DNA from 3 places in the Paenibacillus sp. FSL K6-2524 genome. Region 1 is predicted to be linked to each of the others. Evidence: a T-box and tRNA genes for the amino acid it is inferred to sense, from the RefSeq annotation. Region 1 holds a T-box; the other regions hold tRNA genes.
The links. A T-box is a leader RNA that pairs with one kind of tRNA and senses whether it is charged. The one in region 1 lies ahead of argS (arginine--tRNA ligase), so its partner is inferred to be a tRNA-Arg.
Positions count from the first base shown of each region.

Region 2: it has a tRNA-Arg gene. The T-box ahead of argS (arginine--tRNA ligase) is inferred to sense a tRNA for this amino acid. The anticodon was not compared.
Region 3: it has a tRNA-Arg gene. The T-box ahead of argS (arginine--tRNA ligase) is inferred to sense a tRNA for this amino acid. The anticodon was not compared.

Region 1 covers NZ_JBBOSP010000001.1:3,465,370-3,469,663, reverse strand. The annotation lists gene NST85_RS15880 (extracellular solute-binding protein) at 1-1,350, shown strand, start outside; T-box leader at 1,649-1,955, shown strand; gene argS (arginine--tRNA ligase) at 2,006-3,730, shown strand; gene NST85_RS15870 (serine hydrolase domain-containing protein) at 4,271-4,294, shown strand, end outside.
Region 2 covers NZ_JBBOSP010000001.1:254,670-258,963, forward strand. The annotation lists gene ade (adenine deaminase) at 1-1,677, opposite strand, end outside; gene clpP (ATP-dependent Clp endopeptidase proteolytic subunit ClpP) at 1,849-2,448, opposite strand; tRNA gene NST85_RS01180 (tRNA-Arg) at 2,675-2,749, opposite strand; gene NST85_RS01185 (sugar-binding transcriptional regulator) at 3,234-4,294, shown strand, end outside.
Region 3 covers NZ_JBBOSP010000001.1:4,984,291-4,988,584, reverse strand. The annotation lists gene NST85_RS23035 (hypothetical protein) at 1-373, shown strand, start outside; one part of gene NST85_RS23030 (IS1182 family transposase) at 509-1,299, opposite strand; one part of gene NST85_RS23030 (IS1182 family transposase) at 1,299-1,869, opposite strand; tRNA gene NST85_RS23025 (tRNA-Arg) at 2,150-2,223, opposite strand; gene NST85_RS23020 (hypothetical protein) at 2,666-3,595, shown strand; gene tig (trigger factor) at 3,789-4,294, shown strand, end outside.

The DNA.
Region 1 (4,294 bases):
GATAGTGAAGATCTCCCAGATGCGATGGTCGTTACACGAAATCAGCTCATGGAATTAATCAAACAGGATAAGATAGAGAATTTGACTACAATCTTCGAACAATATGGTTCAGAATTAATTAAGGAAATGTACGATTCAACGGAGGGAGTTGCACTCGCTGAAGCTACCTTTAACCATAAACTATATGGACTACCGAATGTCGCAATTAATGCCGACTCGCCAACCCTGCTATGGATTCGTCAGGATTGGTTAGATCGATTGAATCTTCAAGCTCCTCAGAGTCTCGAAGATATAGAAGAGATTGCGAAGGCGTTCATTGAACGCGATCCTGATGGCGATGGAAAGATGGATACGATTGGACTTACGGGTTATAAGGGAGTCGTCTATGGAACCAAACCGCAGATGAATGGATACGATGCTATTTTTAATACTTATCATGCATTCCCTAAGAACTGGGTCATAGATCATGAAGGAAATATTATATATGGCTCAATTGCACCTGAGAACAAGGAAGCCTTGGCTAAGTTAGCCGATTGGTACAAAAGGGGACTGATTGACAAGCAGTTTGCTCTGAACAAAGAAACTTGGGATCCTATTATAGCTGGTAGGGCTGGAATGTTCTTTGGTCCTTGGTGGGCGCCCTATTGGCCATTAGTTAAAGTGGTGTCAGGGGATACAAAATCAGAATGGCGAGCATTTGCCGCTCCGCTTGATGTTGAGGGGAAGTTTGTCACGCATATGGCCCCCGTCACCGACCGGTATTTGGTCGTACGCAAAGGTTATGAACATCCTGAAGCGGTAATCAAATTATTAAACGCATTTACCCGCCTGGAGCGAGGATTGGATCCCAATAAGAAGGTCGCCAAGCTAGAGGAATTTGCAGCTCAATTAGGTATTCAAACGCGTGCCTATTATCCGTTTGACTTATTAATTGATTATTCAGATGCCATTGAGAAGCGTTACGCCGCCGTACAGCAAGCGCTTCATGGTAAATTGGATCCGGAGACACTGGATGCGAATACAAGGCAAATTTATAATCAATGGGTCGCTGAGAAGGAAAATCCTAAGAAAGATATGGAAGGTTGGAAGTCTGCAATTGCTTATGAATATGGTGTAGGTATACTGGCTTCAACACCAATGGAACAGGTGCGAAGTGTTTATTATGGGACTACCTTATCCATGAATGACAACTGGGCCAACCTGGAGAAATTAGAGAATGAGACGTTTCTCAACATTATTGTCGGTGATTTACCGATCAGTGCATTCGATGACTTCGTAGCCGACTGGAAACGGCTTGGAGGGGACCAGATCACCCGCGAAGTGACTAAAATTGTGGAAAATAGTAAGTGATCCTTGACATCGGCTGCATTATTCGGTATAAACTTTAAAAAGCTTAACGGTCGCAATACCAAAATCAGTGCTAGCATAAATGTATAACGTAGATTAAGACCGCTACGCGGACGGATTATCCTTACGATCGCTGTTGCCTCCAAATTTGTTTGATTATATCGCTATAGCGGTAAAAATTTGGAGGCAAAGGCGAACGCTACGCTTCTTCAGGACAATTCCGCCCTCTCCGCTATGATCTGCATATACATTATTAGCAACAATGATTAAGGTTTAGATCCGTAAATATTTCAAATAATTATGAACATTAATGATAGGGACAGTAACTCATAGCCTTCTAGTCACAGCGAGCCGGGTAGGTGTAAGCCGGTACAGAACCATGAGTGAAGCGGACCCTGGAAATGATTTGCCGAACTATATAAGTTGAATTACAGATAAGTGGTACTGCGATGTATAATATTTCGAACTCATCGCTAATCACACTGGATAGTTGAACTTATATGCAGTAGGTAAATCCGGTCATAGACCGTTATCAAAGCAGAGTGGTTAAATGATGAATTTAACACTTAGAGTGGTACCACGGGAAGCTAACAGCTCTCGTCTCTTATATAGAGACGGGGGCTTTTTGTGTATTCTTAAAAAAAGGAAGGGTGGAAATATGCAACACTATAAAGAACTCATAGCAGGCCAAGTTTCTTCATTGATCAAGGAAATCTCGTCAGAAGAGGTAATGTCCCTACTAGAGTACCCAGCAAAGCCAGAAATGGGGGATATTTCTTTACCTTGCTTCAGTCTAAGTAAAATCCTCCGTCAGGCTCCAAGTCAGATTGCCGAGAGATTGCAAGAACAGATTAAGGATGATGCTATTGCGCGAATGGAGGCACTTTCCGGATATTTAAATTTTTTTATAAATAAGGAGCAGTTTGCTACTACCATTATCCATGAAATTATTAATGAATCGGATCGTTACGGTTCTCGCAATATTGGCCAAGGGCGCACGGTCGTTATTGATTATTCTTCGCCCAATATTGCCAAACCTTTTCATGTAGGTCATCTGAGATCAACGGTTATTGGAAATGCGCTGTATCAAATCTATTCATTTCTTGGATATAACTGTGTAGGGGTTAATCATCTCGGAGATTGGGGCACGCAATTCGGTAAACTCATTGTTGCTTATCAACGTTGGGGGAGTGCTGAACAAATTGAACAAGACGCAATAGACGAAATGTTTAGACTATATGTCAAATTCCATCAAGAAGTGGAAACCTACCCTGAGCTAGAAGATGAGGCTCGTGCCTGGTTCGTAAAGATGGAACAGGGAGATCAAGAAGCATTACATTTATGGACAAGGTTTATAGAAATAAGTATGAGAGAATTCGAGAAGATCTATAATTTACTTGGAGTTAGCTTTGATTCTTATGCAGGTGAAAGCTTTTATAATGACAAGATGGAGCCAGTGATTCAGCAGCTTAAAGACCAAAATTTATTAGAAGAGGATCAAGGCGCTTGGTTAGTTCGTTTAGATTCTTTTGACATGGCACCCGCTTTGATGCTTAAGAAGGATGGCAGTTCGTTGTATCATACACGTGATGTGACCGCCGCAATATACAGACAAGAGACCTATCATTTTGATAAGGCGATTTATGTAACGGATTATTCTCAGAATCTGCACTTCCAACAGTGGTTTAAGGTTATAGAATTGATGGGTTATCCGTGGGCGAAGGATCTAGTTCATGTTCCTTTTGGTCGTGTTAGTCTGGAGGGAAGCGGATTCTCCACACGTAAAGGAAATGTCATCAAGCTTGAGGATCTGCTGCAACAGGCGATTCTCAAAACCAAGGAGATCATAGAAGCTAAGAATCCTCAGTTGGACAATAAGGATGAAATTGCACAGCAGGTGGGCGTAGGTGCAGTTATTTTCAACGATTTAAGTGGTAATCGGATCAAGGATATCGTGTTCTCTTGGGAAGAAGTTCTTAGCTTTGAAGGAGAGACCGGGCCTTATGTTCAGTACACACATGCACGTGCATGTAGTGTGATTCGTAAGGCGACAGAACTCGGGTATACTACGCCGGTTGATGGTGAACTTGCAATTGAACTTGATCCAACCCTTTTAAACAACAGTGTAGAATTCAGTACTTTGAAGATGCTATCTTTATTTCCCGAACGAATTGAACAAGCATTAGTCAAACTTGAACCGTCCATGATTAGTCGCTATCTTGTTGACTTAGCACAAGCATTTAATCGATTCTATCACGACAGTCCGATATTGATTGAGGATGTATCCTTACGTACAGCGCGACTTGCTTTGGTCCAATGCGTTCAAATAACACTACAGAATGGTTTACGCTTAATTGGGTTACAGTCTCCGGAGAAAATTTAGAATAGGTGGCGAAAAATACGAACATGGAACATATTGAGCAGTGAAAATATATAAAAGTGCCAAAAATACGACCAATAAATATATGTTCCATTTGAAGAAATGACATATCGGTAAATGGAGTGTTCATTGTAAGATGTATCTGTGAACACTCCTTTGTTGAATGTACGCAAAAATAGCACACAGTTTAAGAAGTAACTGGAAAAACTCCAGCTAAAGTTATCTGGTTGACGCTTTCAACTTCAATTAGCAGGAAAATCTACAGTTAACTAACGATATTTCCTCATTATTGGACAATATGCTGATATTAGCGGGAGGAAATCCTTTTAATCAAAGTACGATTAGATAAAGTGGTAAAATACATGGAGCATTTCCAGCTAAAGTAGAGGTATCCCAGGAAAGTAGTGTTTCCAGCAAGAGTAGAGGTTCCCAGATAAAGTATTGTTTCTAGCAAGAATAGTGTTAACGTAACGCATTCTAAATACATAACTCATACAGTATTCTGTTTTTTTGGCAAATTGAACTAAGGAGAGAGAACAGCGCATGACAAAGAAGCTTGTAGCGTTG
Region 2 (4,294 bases), 3.2 Mb from region 1:
ATTCAAAGGACAACCAAGTGTTTTCCAAGCCGCTTCGAGTTCACTAACCTGCTGAACGACGGTTTCTAGCGGTTGATCAGACATGAGACCTGCGATAGCCATAGGTACCGCTGCTAGAACTTCGCCATCAAGGACGACGATCATACCGCCACCTTGCTTCGCCAATTCATTGGCTGCAACGGCCATATCATCAGGATTTGTACCCATCACGAGCAAGTTGTGACTATCGTGGGCTACGGTGGAGGCAACGGCTCCCCGCTTAAGCTTGAAGCCTCTAACGAAAGCTAGCGAGATGTCTCCTGTTCCTTGATGGCGTTCGATGCAGGCTAGTTGAATCACATCACCCTCAAGGTCGGGTTGAATGATTCCATTGGACACTTGTAACTTAGCGGTTGTTTTGGCTGTGCGAGCACTGTTCTCGATAACATCAATAACTTGGACAGTAGTCTCGTCAAGGCTACTAACGCTTGTGAGCAGAAAGTCTTGCGATTCTAACGGCCGTGCCAAATGGACAGAACTTTTTGCTTTAGCGGGGTAGTCATAGACTGGAAATTCGACTTTGAGTTCTCCGCTATCATATACAACAGTACCATCTGCGATGACGGTTGATGGCTCCATACGGTGAAGATCGTCGATCAACAAGATATCAGCGCATTTACCAGGGGCTATGCCGCCAATATCGCCGTCTAACTTGAAATAACGCGCGGTATTGATACTTCCCATTTGAATAGCAGTTACAGGGTCAACGCCTTCCTCGATTGTTCGGCGCACAACATGATTGAGATGACCTTTCTCTACCAGCGTTTGAGGGTAGGTATCATCTGTAACAAGCAGGATATTATCAGTGCGTACATGATCCTCGGTCACGACTTTAATTACCTCTTTGACGTCCCTCCAAGCTGATCCCTCGCGTACCATGAGGTGCATTCCTAAGCGGAGTTTGAGTAGGCCTTGTTCTTTGGTTACTGTTTCGTGGCAAGAACTTGCACCAGAGGCGATATAAGCTTGTAGCATGGGCTCATCTTCAGCTGGGAAGTGTCCGGTTACGGTTTTGCCTGCACGCAGGGTAGCTTCGATTTCTCCAGCCATCTTGGGATCACCAAAGACTACCCCGGGGAAGTTCATCACTTCGCCAAGACCTTCAACGCCATCCCATGTCATTCCTTCGGCGATATCGGATACTTCTAGCGTGGCGCCTGCATCTTCCAAGTCGTCCGTTGCGGGAACACAGGAAGGGAATGTTGTGTATACCTTAAGTGGCAGACCCTGTCCTTCTTCGTGCATCCATTTGACACCCTCTGTTCCGAATACGTTAGCGATTTCATGGGGGTCCATGAATATCCCCGTTGTACCTTTGGCTAACGCTGCTTTGGCGAATTCGGTCACGGTTAGCATCGTACTCTCAACATGCATATGTCCGTCTAATAGACCTGGGCTAATGAAGCGTCCAGAAGCGTCAATGACGGTAGTGTTATCACCTATAGTGTGAGAAGCATCTCCGACATAAGCAATTCTTCCTTGTGCTATCGCTACGTCCATTTGGCTCAGTAGCTCACCTGTATAAACATTGACTAACGTTCCGTTCTTGATAACGAGATCAGCTTTGCTTTTCCCTGTAGCTACATCAGATAATGTTCGGCTGACGTCATATAATGGTTTTCTTTTCTTTCCATTCATAGTATGAGGGCTCCTTATGGATAAGCTGAACTGATATTTTGTTTAGTCCATCTTATGTAGAAATGTATTTTAATATTATAATATAACGCTAAAAACCCTATGATTCAACAAAAGGCTGTCTCTCAAACAGAGTAATGACCCTGTTTGGGAGACAGCCTTAGATTATGTTTCTTATGCGCCTTGTGGCGGAGTGATCTTCTCGATAACTTTGTCTACGAGTCCGTATTCCGTCGCTTCAGCAGCACTCATGAAGTAGTCGCGATCTGTATCCTTCTCGATACGTTCCAACGGCTGTCCTGTACGCTCAGCTAAGATATGATTCAACTTGTCGCGCATCTTGAGGATGCGACGTGCACGAATTTCGATATCCGACGCTTGACCTTCGGCTCCACCTAGTGGCTGGTGAATCATAATTTCACTATTTGGTAGCGCATAACGTTTACCTGGTGCCCCTGCATTCAATAAGAAAGCTCCCATGGAAGCGGCGAGTCCCACGCAGATCGTGGATACATCGGACTTAATGAACTGCATCGTATCAAAGATAGCCATCCCGGATGTGATAGATCCACCTGGACTGTTGATGTAGAGACTAATATCTTTGCCCGGATCTTCTGCATCCAGAAATAACATCTGAGCGATAATGGAGTTAGCGACGACGTCATTGACCTGGGAGCCGAGGAATATGATTCGGTCTTTAAGCAGTCTAGAATAAATGTCGTAGGCGCGCTCCCCGCGATTACTTTGTTCGACGACCATTGGAATATAACTCACCGATTAAAACCTCCTTAAATTTGGATGAAGCATCGCAGGCCCGGTTACAATACGGAATATCTCCTGTAGCACTCTCCATCAAGTATTGAATTAGTCACATCAATCTCATATTAGACGGAATCGATTGATATTATCCTCATAATAAACAAATTAAAACAGAAAGTCAAAGATAGTCAAACTACTTGTAAAAAAAATCCCCTCAGCGGGGTTGTTTTATTAAATATAATGGCGCGCCCGCGAGGAATCGGACCTCGATCTCAGGCTTCGGAGGCCTGCGTCATATCCATTGGACCACGGGCGCACATTTAGAGTAGCAAAAATGATTATATGATATTGAATTGAAAATTGCAAGCAAGATCTATCAAAACTGCCAGAGTAGACTAGGAGCAGAGTGATGGTTCATTTGTTGAATTTATGTTTATATGATGGGGGACGCAAGAAAGTGTAGAATTAAACCAGCAAGACGTGAAAATTTTTAACCTTTAATTTTGTGACGAATAGAGGCAAGAAGTGCCTTAATTATAGTAATAAAATAGAAAAAGTGATGTGTTATGGGAAAAGTTCAGCGCGAGAAGAGGCCTTCGCAGAGGGCTGAATTTCACGCTTTTATGGTGCCGGCTTTATTCACGCGTATAAGAGGAAAGAAGTTTGGAGATTATACGGACGTCAGACTTGCAAGAGAGAGAAAAATTGGTTAGAATGTTAGTGGGACTTAAAAAGTTAACCCGGGACGTTTTGAGACCAAGGAGAAACGAGAGAAGACGAAGCTTGCAGGAGTTGAAGGCATGCGTAACATTTTGGAAATGCAACAGCAGCTTCTTCCTGATCTCATGGAAATTCTCAAGAAAAGGTACACCATACTTCACCAGATCATGTTATCCGACGTAATTGGCCGTAGAACCTTGGCAACCTCACTGAACATGACGGAACGTGTGTTGCGTGCTGAAACGGATCTCCTGAAGGCTCAGGGCCTGATTGAAATTGAGAATATAGGCATGAGAATCAGCGATTCGGGCAGGATACTGCTGGAGAATCTGGAGCCAGTAGTGAAGGACATCTTTGGTCTGGCCAATTTGGAAGAGAAGATCCGTAAGGTCTATGGACTGAGGAAAGTAGTGGTTATTCCCGGTGACTGTGAGACTTCTCCGCTCACGAAACGGGAGCTTGGACGTGCTGGTGCTAAAGCACTTTTGCGTGTGATGCAAGATGGTGACGTGGTTGCGGTCACTGGTGGATCTACAATGGCAGAAGTCGCAGAGCAACTAACCCCACCCGCTAATGTAGTGCTGAAGCAAAGCTGGTTCGTGCCAGCAAGAGGCGGACTCGGCGAAAGTCTAGAGATTCAGGCCAACACGATTGCTTCTGGAATGGCTAAGAGACTTGGCGCAGGTTATAGTCTGTTGCATGTACCTGATTTATTAGGTAAAGAAGCTTATCAGTCGCTGGTACACGACCCCAATATCCACGATATTGTGGCTATGATTCGTAAAGCACGGATTGTGGTACATGGCGTGGGAGACGCTATGGAAATGGCGCGACGCCGTAAGATGGAACCTCCGATGGTCACAGAGTTGCAGAAGGAAGGCGCTTTGGCGGAATCATTCGGTTATTATTTTAACGAAGAAGGCGTCGTTGTTCACAAAATGCTGACTTTGGGACTTCGCTTGGAAGACATCATGAAGACTGACATCGTCATTGGAATCGCAGGTGGCAAGAGTAAAGCGAAAGCCATACATGCGGTGCTGAAGTTCGGGAATGAGAGTATTCTTGTTACGGATGAGGCGGCGGCGTTGGAAATCGTATGTGAACTGGAGAAGAAAGACAGACAGCAAGAGCACAGAATCAT
Region 3 (4,294 bases), 1.5 Mb from region 1:
GGCAATATGGAGCGTTGAGAGGTTACTAGAGCAAAGAGCAGCCGTAGCCGCTATATGTGAGCCAAAGTTGTTGAAAGATGCAAGGTATGGTGAAAAGTTGTTCATTATTTTAAACCAGACAACTTCATCGTTATTAATAGAAGATAATAGAAAAGAAGATGGATTTCTCGTTTTGAAAAAAGCGCTCGCCTACTGTTGGTCGGTAGCCATTGCGGCGTATCCTGACCAAGGTAAAAATGCCTTTCAGCCATGGCTTAACTATGAAAATAAGGACATTCGCTGGGTGTTGAAGGAGAATCTGACTAAGAACAGACTTCAAAAGTTGGACAGCATATGGGTGGAACGATGCAAGGACAAGATAGGAGTAAAATAAAGTGGGGGTTCTCATCCCCAGAACGCAAGAAAGAGTCCACAGAAGTGGACTCAGCTTGTCGAGAAACCCAGTCATTTTCATGACATCGGGTTTCTCTTTTTATTTTGGCAGATATAAAATCGGGAAACTAGGGGTTTAAACCCGGTACTCCAGGCGATCCAGGTGGATCGCCATCTTCTTCATATTCTGTACGGCTGCCGTCATCAGTGCTTGTTCTCTGACGTTTGGTAGCCCTCGCAAACGGCAATAGCGAAACCCATGGAGCTCTTTAGCATCCGCGAAGCTTCGCTCTATCGTTTCTTTTCGTTTACGGTATAACTGTTTGCCGGACTTGCTGAGCCGGTTATTCCGTACCCAGTCCTTGCTGTCTTCCCAAACATGTCGGGTTACCACCTTCCGGTGGTTTCGGGATTGCGTACATTGGTCCAGCAAGGGACAGTTCTTGCAATGCTCTGGATCGGACGCGTACTGCCGATAACCCTTGCGATCTGTGGTTCGGTAACCCAATTCATGGCTTGCAGGGCAGACGTAAATATTTCGCTCTGCATCAAACGTGAATTTCCATTTCGGAAACAAACCTTGCTTCGGATGAAATCTTCGGTGAGCAATTACCGCGAAAATATTTCTGCTTTGTAAACCTCGACAAATTGGCGTAGTTAAATAACCTGAATCTAATGCAACAGCTTCGACCTCAAATTTAAAACGTTCTCGCTGACGGTCCAAACGCGACAAATAGGGAACAGAATCATGGACATTTCCCGGTGTGACATGCACGTCCGTAATAAAATTGTACTTTGTATCCACCGTGCGGTGGTCCAGATAAAAGAAGCCCTCTGGTTTGCCATCCCGAATCATATATCCGCTGTCCGGATCCGTCTTGCTTACTTTAATTTCTTTGTCCTCAGTCACTTCCTCTCTAGGTTTTAGGGCTTTTTTCCGTGCTCTTTCCGGTCTTCTGCAACGGCGGCGTTTAGCTCGTCCACGTAATCTTTGGTATTTTGCAGCACTTGCTGTTTTGTGTACTGGTGTTTATTCGCATTTGCTTTCACGTGGGTAGAGTCACTCACCAGAACACGTCCGCCAACCATCCGGTGGGAAATGCCCTGCAAGACAATCTCATCGAAAATATCCTGAAAAATGTTCGTACCTTTAAACCGAGTTCGCCGATTCCAGCTAATAGTTGTATGGTCGGGCACTTTATCTGTTAATCCGAGGCCTAGAAACCATCGGTAAGCTAAATTGGTCTGAATTTCACGTTCTAATTGGCGTTCGGAACGAATGCCATAAAAGTATCCGAGAAATATCATCTTAAACAAAACAACAGGGTCAATCGCGGGTCGTCCATTATCCGCACAGTACAAGGGCCGAACTTTTTCATTGATAAAGGAAAAGTCGATATGTTTATCTACTTTGCGCAGCAAATGATCTTGCGGGACCAAATCTTCTATGGAAACAAACTCGTAGACTTGTTGTTTTTCTCGGTTGGAACGTAGCATACAGAACACCATCCGTTCTATAATAGTTACCTATATTATACAACATTAACGCGGTGTCGTCTTAAATAATTAATTCATAAAGAAGGCTGTCGAGACTTTCTCGACAGCCTGAGTCCACAGAAGTGGACTCTCTTTATATTACGTGCCAGTCGGGGTACTCTCCCTTTGGTCGAGACTGCGATGATTATGCTAACGCAGTTGATGCTCCGACGAACCCCATTTGGGGTTCTCATCCCCAGAACGCAAGAAAGAGTCCACAAAAGTGGACTCTTTCTAATTACGTCCCAGGAGGGATTCGAACCCCCGACCGACGGCTTAGAAGGCCGTTGCTCTATCCAGCTGAGCTACTGAGACATGATAACAAATAAAAAATTCAAGCAAAAAATATCTTATCATATACACAAACATTAATCAAGGACTTTATATTAATCTTATTTTGAATCAAAATCAAAAATAGCGTTTGACCAACAATCGAAGTTGATTGCGAATCTCTGTAACGGAACTCAGACGACCTTATTGCGGTTTATTCCACGTTTCTGGATTTTAACGGAACCAGCAAACGTTATTTGATCATATTCATTCATGAGAACATCATTTGGAAGAAATAAGGCCTCTCAGTTCCGTTAGAATGATGTCTGTGTACGTCAAGCACTGATTAAGGGGTTGATTCCTTTTTTGACGAAACATTATATGGGAATTTATGGCTGAATTAGGGCGTGAGTTACAACATGAATTTTCATCGGGTGAGGTGTCTATGCTATAATCTACAATTGATAATTATAGTTTGACAGTTTAGATGAAGGGAGGTGTCCTTATCAGCGGAATTCAATCGGATAATAAGGATAATATAGTCCTATTCCCCAAGACTCTGGATTACTACCAGATTGAGCTTACAAGGATGTTGGAAACGGAAAGATACGGAGAGGCTGCTGAATTACTCAAGTTTTTACTACAATGCCAAGGACAGGATCCAAGGCATTATGAAGAATGGCAGGCTCTGTTAGAGTGGTTGATGAGCGCCTTCCCTCAATCTCTGAATAATGATGATTTAGAAATTGCTGAAGAAGAAGGCGAAGAGCAACTAGCCAGAAGACATATGGATGCTAAGATTGCTGAGGATAAAGACTATCCAAAGAAGCTACTGCAAGCTGTTATGGAAAGACCAATGTCAGAACATAGCTTTCTTGCGTTGGAGCAGTTAACTTATGTCGATATGTCTGAAATTGACGAAACCCTTCATTTGTGGTTGAATCGGAGTGAATTGCATCCATTGTTGCAGTATCGTATCCTACAAATATTGAATCGCAGGGGTTCACAAGGCTTAATTAGGTTTCAGCGTGGAGGAGAAGAAGTAGAAGTTGAATTGGATCAAGTACCGTTGAAACCCGCTGATTTCCCACCTCCTGTGCAGGAAGTGTTGGAGAGAGTTGAACAACACACAGGGATTCATAATCCGACATTACTTTATTTTGCTCAAGAGTTATGGTACCAATTTATTATGGGAGTGTATGGGACTATGAATTATCGCTCCATACTTAGTGAGGGCGATTCAATCTTAGATGTATGGGCAGGAGCACTGCATACGATTGTGTCGGAAACTCTGTCCGATGACAAGAATGACGAAGAGATCCGTAGTCTCTATGGGATTACAGATAGTATGCGTTTGCGTTATGAACAGGCTTATCGCTCTATGAAACAGTTTGTTTCTATTGGAACAAAGTCCTGATTATGGGGAATAATACTCACTCTGGAAGTTGCAGTACTTGCTCTTGTAAAATGATGTATTGTTGTTTATAATATAATGGTTATTCTGATCGTGTTATAAGGACAGCTATACTGAAACCTTGATAGCTGTTTTACCGCGATTCGGTTTCAGTATTTCAGTATAGTATAGTGAAATTTGGAGGGGAAGGCATAAAATGAAAGCAACTTGGGAAAAAATAGAAAAGAACCTTGGGGTTCTTGAGGTAGAAGTAGACGCGGAACGCGTTTCCGTTGCACTGGATAAAGCGTTTCAAAAGGTAGCTAAGAAAGCTAATGTACCTGGATTCCGTAAAGGTAAAGTACCACGGCCTATTTTCGAAGCACGTTACGGTGTAGAAAGCTTGTATCAAGATGCAATCGACATTTTGCTTCCTGAAGTTTACGGTGAGGCTATTGACCAAGTGGAAATTTTCCCGGTTGACCGTCCTGAAGTAGACGTTGAACAGTTTGGCAAAGGCGAAACTTTCAAATTCAAAGCAAAAGTAACTGTGAAACCTGAAGTTCAACTTGGCGACTATAAAGGCATCGAAGTGCCTGCACAAAACCTAGAAGTTAGTGATGAGGAATTGAGTCAAGAACTTGAGCGTCTACAACAACGTCACGCTGAACTCGTTGTACTTGACGAAGAAGCGGCTCAAAATGGCGATACAGTTGTAATCGA